Linked DNA regions of Formosa agariphila KMM 3901. Each later gene encodes a partner of the first gene's protein in a complex. Links are inferred from orthologs where the notes say so. Each region holds a gene or a part of one and is shown on either strand. Other genes may lie near its edges. The genes, in order: carA and carB.

What was found.
Region 2: the proteins of carA (region 1) and carB are in contact, whole or in part, in a solved structure (PDB 1KEE), measured with the Escherichia coli proteins. The link is inferred for Formosa agariphila KMM 3901 from one-to-one orthologs.

The regions. Positions count from the first base shown.
Region 1 is NZ_HG315671.1:690,789-693,962, reverse strand. Bases 339-3,174 are described here. They hold carA (glutamine-hydrolyzing carbamoyl-phosphate synthase small subunit), read right to left. Parts: upstream 2,391-3,174; coding sequence 1,287-2,390; downstream 339-1,286. Other genes in these bases: BN863_RS02980 (DNA-directed RNA polymerase subunit alpha), read right to left, coding at 3,147-3,174; rplQ (50S ribosomal protein L17), read right to left, coding at 2,615-3,088; eno (phosphopyruvate hydratase), read right to left, coding at 339-1,119. Outside these bases: more of eno, read right to left, coding at 1-338. UniProt on the Escherichia coli protein: Small subunit of the glutamine-dependent carbamoyl phosphate synthetase (CPSase).
Region 2 is NZ_HG315671.1:1,008,778-1,012,553, reverse strand. The notes cover bases 339-3,776. They hold carB (carbamoyl-phosphate synthase large subunit), read right to left. Parts: upstream 3,392-3,776; coding sequence 539-3,391; downstream 339-538. Other genes in these bases: rpmH (50S ribosomal protein L34), read right to left, coding at 3,495-3,656; BN863_RS04395 (hypothetical protein), read left to right, coding at 339-465. In the rest of the region: more of BN863_RS04395, read left to right, coding at 1-338. UniProt on the Escherichia coli protein: Large subunit of the glutamine-dependent carbamoyl phosphate synthetase (CPSase).

The DNA.
Region 1 (3,174 bases):
TTCTCCAGAACGGTGAGACATTACAGAAGTATAACCAGCATTTTTAGCCATGTTAACGGCTGCAATAGTTTCTGTTAAAGAACCAATTTGATTTACTTTAATTAAGATTGAATTTGCAATACCTTCATCAATACCACGAGATAAACGTTCTACGTTAGTTACAAATAAATCATCTCCAACTAATTGAACTCTGTCTCCTATTTTTTCAGTAAGTAATTTCCATCCTTCCCAGTCATTTTCATCCATTCCGTCTTCAATAGAGATAATTGGATATTTAGCTGATAATTCTGCTAAGTATTCTGCTTGTTCAGCACTCGTTCTAATTTTTCCAGTTGAACCTTCAAATTTAGTATAGTCATATTTACCATCTACAAAAAATTCTGCAGCAGCACAGTCTAAAGCAACCATAATTTCATCTCCAAAAGAATAACCGGCTTTTTCAACTGCTAATTTAATTGAATCTAAAGCATCTTCTGTTCCACCTTCTAAAGTTGGAGCAAAACCTCCTTCGTCACCTACGGCAGTACTTAAACCTCTGTCGTGTAATACTTTTTTAAGGTTATGGAAAATTTCAGTACCCATTTGCATGGCATGAGTAAAGTTTTTAGCCTTAACTGGCATAATCATAAACTCTTGGAAAGCGATTGGGGCATCACTGTGTGATCCTCCATTAATAATATTCATCATTGGTACTGGTAACGTATTAGCAGAAACTCCACCTACGTAACGATATAAAGGCACTCCTAATTCGAAAGCTGCGGCTTTAGCTACTGCTAAAGACACACCTAAAATAGCGTTAGCACCTAATTTAGATTTGTTAGGTGTACCATCTAAATCTATCATGATTTGATCAATTTGATTTTGATCGTATACAGACATTCCTAATAATTCTTCAGCTATAATACTATTTACATTATCTACAGCTTTAGATACTCCTTTACCCATATAAGCATCTCCACCATCTCTCAATTCCACTGCTTCATGCTCACCTGTAGATGCTCCTGAAGGAACTGCCGCTCTTCCAAATGCTCCAATTTCTGTTTCTACATCTACTTCAACTGTTGGATTTCCACGGGAATCTAAAATTTGTCTTGCATGAATCTTGATAATTCTACTCATCGTATTAGTATTTAAAAGGTTAATTTTGTTGTTATAAAACACTAAATTACAAAATTGTAAGTCTACATTTTAACAAATATTGTTATATTTATCTTATAATCTTACTACATTGTTTTCGTAACAAAAAAACCTCAAATAAAGCAAGCTTTTTCTGAGGTTTCTAGTATCTATTTTTTAATATTTTCTATAAATTGATCGAATAAATATTCAGCATCATTCGGTCCAGGACTTGCTTCTGGGTGATATTGAACAGAGAAGCAATTCTTGTTTTTCATCCTTAGTCCAGCAACTGTATCATCATTTAAATGTACATGTGTAACCTCTAAATCTGGATGCGCTTCTACCTCTTCTCTTTTCACAGCAAACCCATGATTTTGAGATGTAATTTCACCTTTACCAGTAATTAGATTTTTTACAGGATGATTAATACCTCGATGGCCATTATGCATTTTATATGTAGAAACACCATTTGCTAATGCAATAACTTGGTGTCCTAAACAAATACCAAACACTGGTAAATCTCTTTTAATAATTTCCTTAGCGACTTCTTGAGCAGACGTTAATGGCTCTGGATCTCCAGGTCCGTTAGAAAGAAAATAACCATCTGGATTCCATGCATGTAAATCTTCGAAAGTCGAGTTATAAGGAAATACTTTTATATAAGCACCACGTTTAGCTAGGTTACGTAGAATGTTTTTCTTTATACCTAAATCTAATGCTGCGATTTTAATATCTGAAAATTCATCACCTACAAAATAAGGTTCTTTTGTAGACACTTTAGAAGCTAACTCAAGACCATTCATTTCTGGAATTTCTTTAAGCTGCTTTTTTAGTCCTTCAATATTATCGACATCAGTAGATATAACAGCATTCATAGCGCCATTATCTCTAATGTAGCTAACAAGTGCTCTAGTATCTATATCTGAAACAGCTAATAAATTGTTTTCATTTAAAAAATCTTCTAAGCTAGAATTTGCTAAATCTCGAGAATAATTATAACTAAAATTTTTACAAATTAATCCTGAAATTTTTATGCCTTCAGATTCAATCTCAGATTTTTCTGTTCCATAATTACCAATATGTGCGTTTGTAGCAACCATTAGTTGGCCAAAGTAAGAAGGATCAGTAAAAATTTCCTGATACCCAGTCATACCTGTATTAAAACAAACTTCTCCAAATGCAGTACCTTCTCTATTACCAACAACTTTACCATGAAAAATAGTTCCATCGGCTAATAAAACAACTGCTTGATTTCTTTTTTGATATTTCATTTTCTAAACACGTTACAAAATTGGTGTAGTCCTATTATAGGTGGTATAATTATAGGTTTATAAAAGTGCAGGTCTTAAAGACTATCTTACAAACTAATCATACTTCAATAATGTAATCTACTTTATAAATTATTGATTACTATTTAAATAATTTCGTGCAAATATAAAAAAAAAGGCCACCTTAAATAAGGTAGCCTCTTTTTATTTATAATGCTATATAACATTTATTCTTCTTCGTTAGAAGTTTTAGTATCTACAGCAGGTGCAGCAGCTGGTTTAGAACCACCTCTTCTACTTCTACGTGTAGTTTTCTTTTCAACTTTTGCAGCATTGTAGATTTCGTTGTAATCAACTAATTCTATCATTGCCATATCAGCGTTATCTCCTAAACGATTACCAAGTTTAATGATACGTGTGTATCCTCCTGGTCTATCTCCTACTTTAGTAGCTACTTCTCTGAACAATTCAGTTACAGCTTCTTTTTGTCTTAATTTACTAAATACTATACGTCTGTTGTGTGTAGTATCTGCTTTAGACTTAGTAACTAAAGGCTCAAAAAATTGTTTTAAAGCTTTTGCTTTAGCAACAGTAGTGTTAATACGTTTGTGTTCAATTAAAGAACAAGCCATATTAGCAAGCATAGCTTTTCTATGAGCTGTTTGTCTACCTAAGTGATTTACTTTTTTTCCGTGTCTCATGACATTTGTGTTATCATCTTGCTACCAAACTCGACATCGAGGAGCAAAATATGATTAATTAATCTTTATCTAATTTGTATTTTGAT
Region 2 (3,776 bases), 320 kb from region 1 along the record:
TTGGCCGCGGGAAGCATAGCTACTGAAAAAATCGTATTAGATATTCCTGGTTCTACAGAAACGTTTACCGCTATTAATACCAAAACTGAACCTTTACCCGAATTATATTCTAAGAAATTAATTTTAGTGATTTCTATTTTATTTTCGACGCTTATTGGAAGTATATTGCTGATTTCTAATTTAAAGAAAGTAGGCCATAGACAAGGTATGATTCAAGTAATTATATTTAGCTGTTTTTACTTATTTGTGCCTGTCACTTTAATTTCAACTTTAAACATAAACCCACAATTTGCAATTTTAGCAAATGTGCTTGGTGGCTATATTTTAACTGAATATTTCTGGAATAAATTTCTTGGAAAAGCTGTTGAATATAAAAAACGTGATTGGAGCAGAGCAGTTCTAATTATTTTAGCCATTACTATACCACTGTCTTATTTTGTACTTAAAAGTGGAGGTGCAATCTAGATTTAAGATTATATTGAATACAAAAAAGGCTTCCAAATTTGGAAGCCTTTTTTAGTATATATATATAGATGTCTTATTTATTTAAGTACATTCTACGACGTGAATAAATGTTGTAGAATTCATCGTCTCTTAAGTTATCTATAAACAAGATACTTTCTCCCGTACTTTTCATTTCTGGACCTAGTTTCTTATTTACATTATGGAATTTATTGAAAGAGAATACTGGTTGCTTAATTGCATATCCGTTTAATTCTGGCTTAAAGTCAAAATCGGTTACCTTCTTCTCTCCTAACATTACTTTAGTTGCGTAGTTTACATAAGGTTCTCCGTAAGCTTTCGCTATAAATGGAACCGTACGAGATGCTCTTGGATTCGCTTCAATAATGTATACTAAATCGTCTTTTACAGCAAACTGTATGTTTATTAAACCTACTGTATTTAAGGCTAAAGCAATTTTCTTAGTATGGTCTTTAATTTGCTCCATAACCAAATCACCTAAGGTGAAAGGTGGTAGCAACGCATTACTATCTCCCGAGTGGATTCCACAAGGTTCGATATGTTCCATAATTCCGATGATATAAACATTTTCGCCATCGCAAATCGCATCGGCTTCAGCTTCTATTGCACCATCTAAATAGTGGTCTAACAGTAACTGGTTTCCTGGCATTGTGCTTAATAAGTCTACAACGTGTTTTTCAAGTTCTTCTTTATTAATTACAATTTTCATCCCTTGTCCTCCAAGCACGTAAGATGGACGTACTAAGATTGGAAAGTCTAAACGATCTGCAATCTCCGACGCTTCGTCTGCCGTAGTGGCAATATCGAACTCAGGGTAAGGAATATTATTTTCTTTTAACATATTAGAGAACAATCCGCGATCTTCGGCTAAATCTAAAGCTTCAAAACTAGTTCCTAATATCTTAACACCGTACTTGGTTAATTTTTCAGCAAGTTTTAAGGCCGTTTGACCACCTAACTGAACAATTACACCTTCTGGTTTTTCATGCTTAATAATGTCGTAAATATGCTCCCAGAACACAGGCTCGAAGTATAATTTATCGGCTGTATCGAAATCTGTAGATACAGTTTCTGGATTACAGTTAATCATGATGGTTTCATAACCACATTCTGCAGCGGCAAGTACACCGTGAACACAACAGTAATCGAACTCGATTCCTTGTCCGATACGATTTGGACCAGAACCTAAAACAATAACTTTCTTTTTATCTGTAACAACACTTTCGTTATCTGCATATCTATTACCATCTGCAGTTTCCATATCACTTTCGAAAGTAGAATAGTAATACGGAGTTTTTGCTTCGAATTCGGCTGCACAAGTGTCTACTAACTTGTACACACGATTTACACCAAGTTCTTCACGTTTATTATATACTTGACTTTCTAAACAGCCCAACATGTGTGCTATTTGTCTGTCGCCATATCCTTTTTGTTTCGCTTCTAAAAGTAAATCTTTTTGAATGGTATCGATTTTAAACGTCGAGATTTCGTTTTTAAGCATATGTAATTCTTCATATTGCTTTAAGAACCACATGTCTATTTTTGTGATTTCATGAATTCTACTTAACGGAATTCCCATCTCGATTGCATCGTAGATAATAAATACACGATCCCAAGAAGCATGTGTTAACTTCTCGATAATTTGTTCGTAGTTTTTATTTTCTTTACCGTCGGCACCTAAACCGTTACGTTTAATCTCAAGAGATTGCGTTGCTTTGTGAAGTGCTTCTTGGAACGAACGTCCAATTCCCATAACTTCTCCAACAGATTTCATTTGAAGTCCTAAAGTTCTATCTGAACCTTCGAATTTATCAAAATTCCAACGCGGTATTTTCACGATTACATAATCTAAAGTCGGTTCGAATAATGCCGAAGTTGATTTAGTAATTTGATTGTTTAATTCATCTAAATGATAACCAATAGCCAATTTAGCCGCAATTTTTGCAATAGGATACCCCGTTGCTTTTGATGCTAATGCAGAAGAACGCGATACACGAGGGTTAATCTCGATAGCGATAATGTCTTCTTTTTCGTCTGGAGAAACAGCAAACTGCACGTTACAACCTCCTGCGAAATCTCCAATATTACGCATCATATGGATAGCCATATCACGCATTTTTTGGAATGTTTTATCGCTAAGTGTCATTGCAGGTGCTACAGTAATAGAATCACCAGTATGAATTCCGATAGGATCCATATTTTCTATAGAACAAATAATAACCACATTATCATTTGCATCTCTAAGTAATTCTAACTCGTATTCTTTCCAGCCAATTAAAGCTTTATCGATCATAACCTCATGAATAGGAGAAATCTCTAATCCGCGGGTTAATAATTCGTCGAAATCTTCTTCTTTATATACAAAAGATGCCCCAGCACCACCTAAGGTGTAAGATGCTCTAATAATTAAAGGGAAACCAAATTCTTGTGCAATTTCTTTACCTTTTAGGTAAGATGTAGCTGTTGCTTGAGGTGCCATTGGAATACCAATTTTAAGCATCAACTCCCTAAATTGCTCTCTATCTTCTGTAATATTGATGGCATCAATATTAACACCTATAATATCTACACCAAAATCTTTCCAAATTCCTTTTTCATCGGCTTCTATACATAAATTAAGTGCTGTTTGCCCACCCATAGTAGGTAAAACAGCATCAATATGCGGATGCTCTTCAAGAATTTTTACAATCGATTTTGTAGTTAACGGCAACAAGTATACGTGATCGGCCATAGAAGGGTCGGTCATAATCGTTGCTGGATTCGAATTTATTAGTACGGTTTCTATTCCGTCCTCGCGAAGCGATCTTAAGGCTTGAGTTCCTGAATAATCGAATTCACAGGCTTGCCCAATTACAATTGGTCCAGACCCTATGATAAGAATAGATTTTAACTTTGGATTTTTTGGCATTGTATTATATTAAGATATTTCAAAAGTAGTTATAAAAACGAGATATAAAAAAAGGCGTTACCATTAAGTAACACCTTTCTATTATATCAACACATTGATATCATTATTTTTTATGTCTTGATTCAGAAGATACAGACAGTTTCTTTCTTCCCTTAGCACGTCTACGCGCTAAGACTTTTCTACCATTGGCAGAAGCCATTCTTTCTCTAAAACCGTGCTTGTTTCTTCTCTTTCTTTTTGATGGTTGAAACGTTCTTTTACTCATTGTCTTGTATCTTTAAAATCTTCAATATTCTATCTAAACGAAGTCTTGATGGTTTCTTCAAAACTGCGGGCAAATATACAAAGACTTTTTTATTACACAAACCTTATTTTAAAAATATTT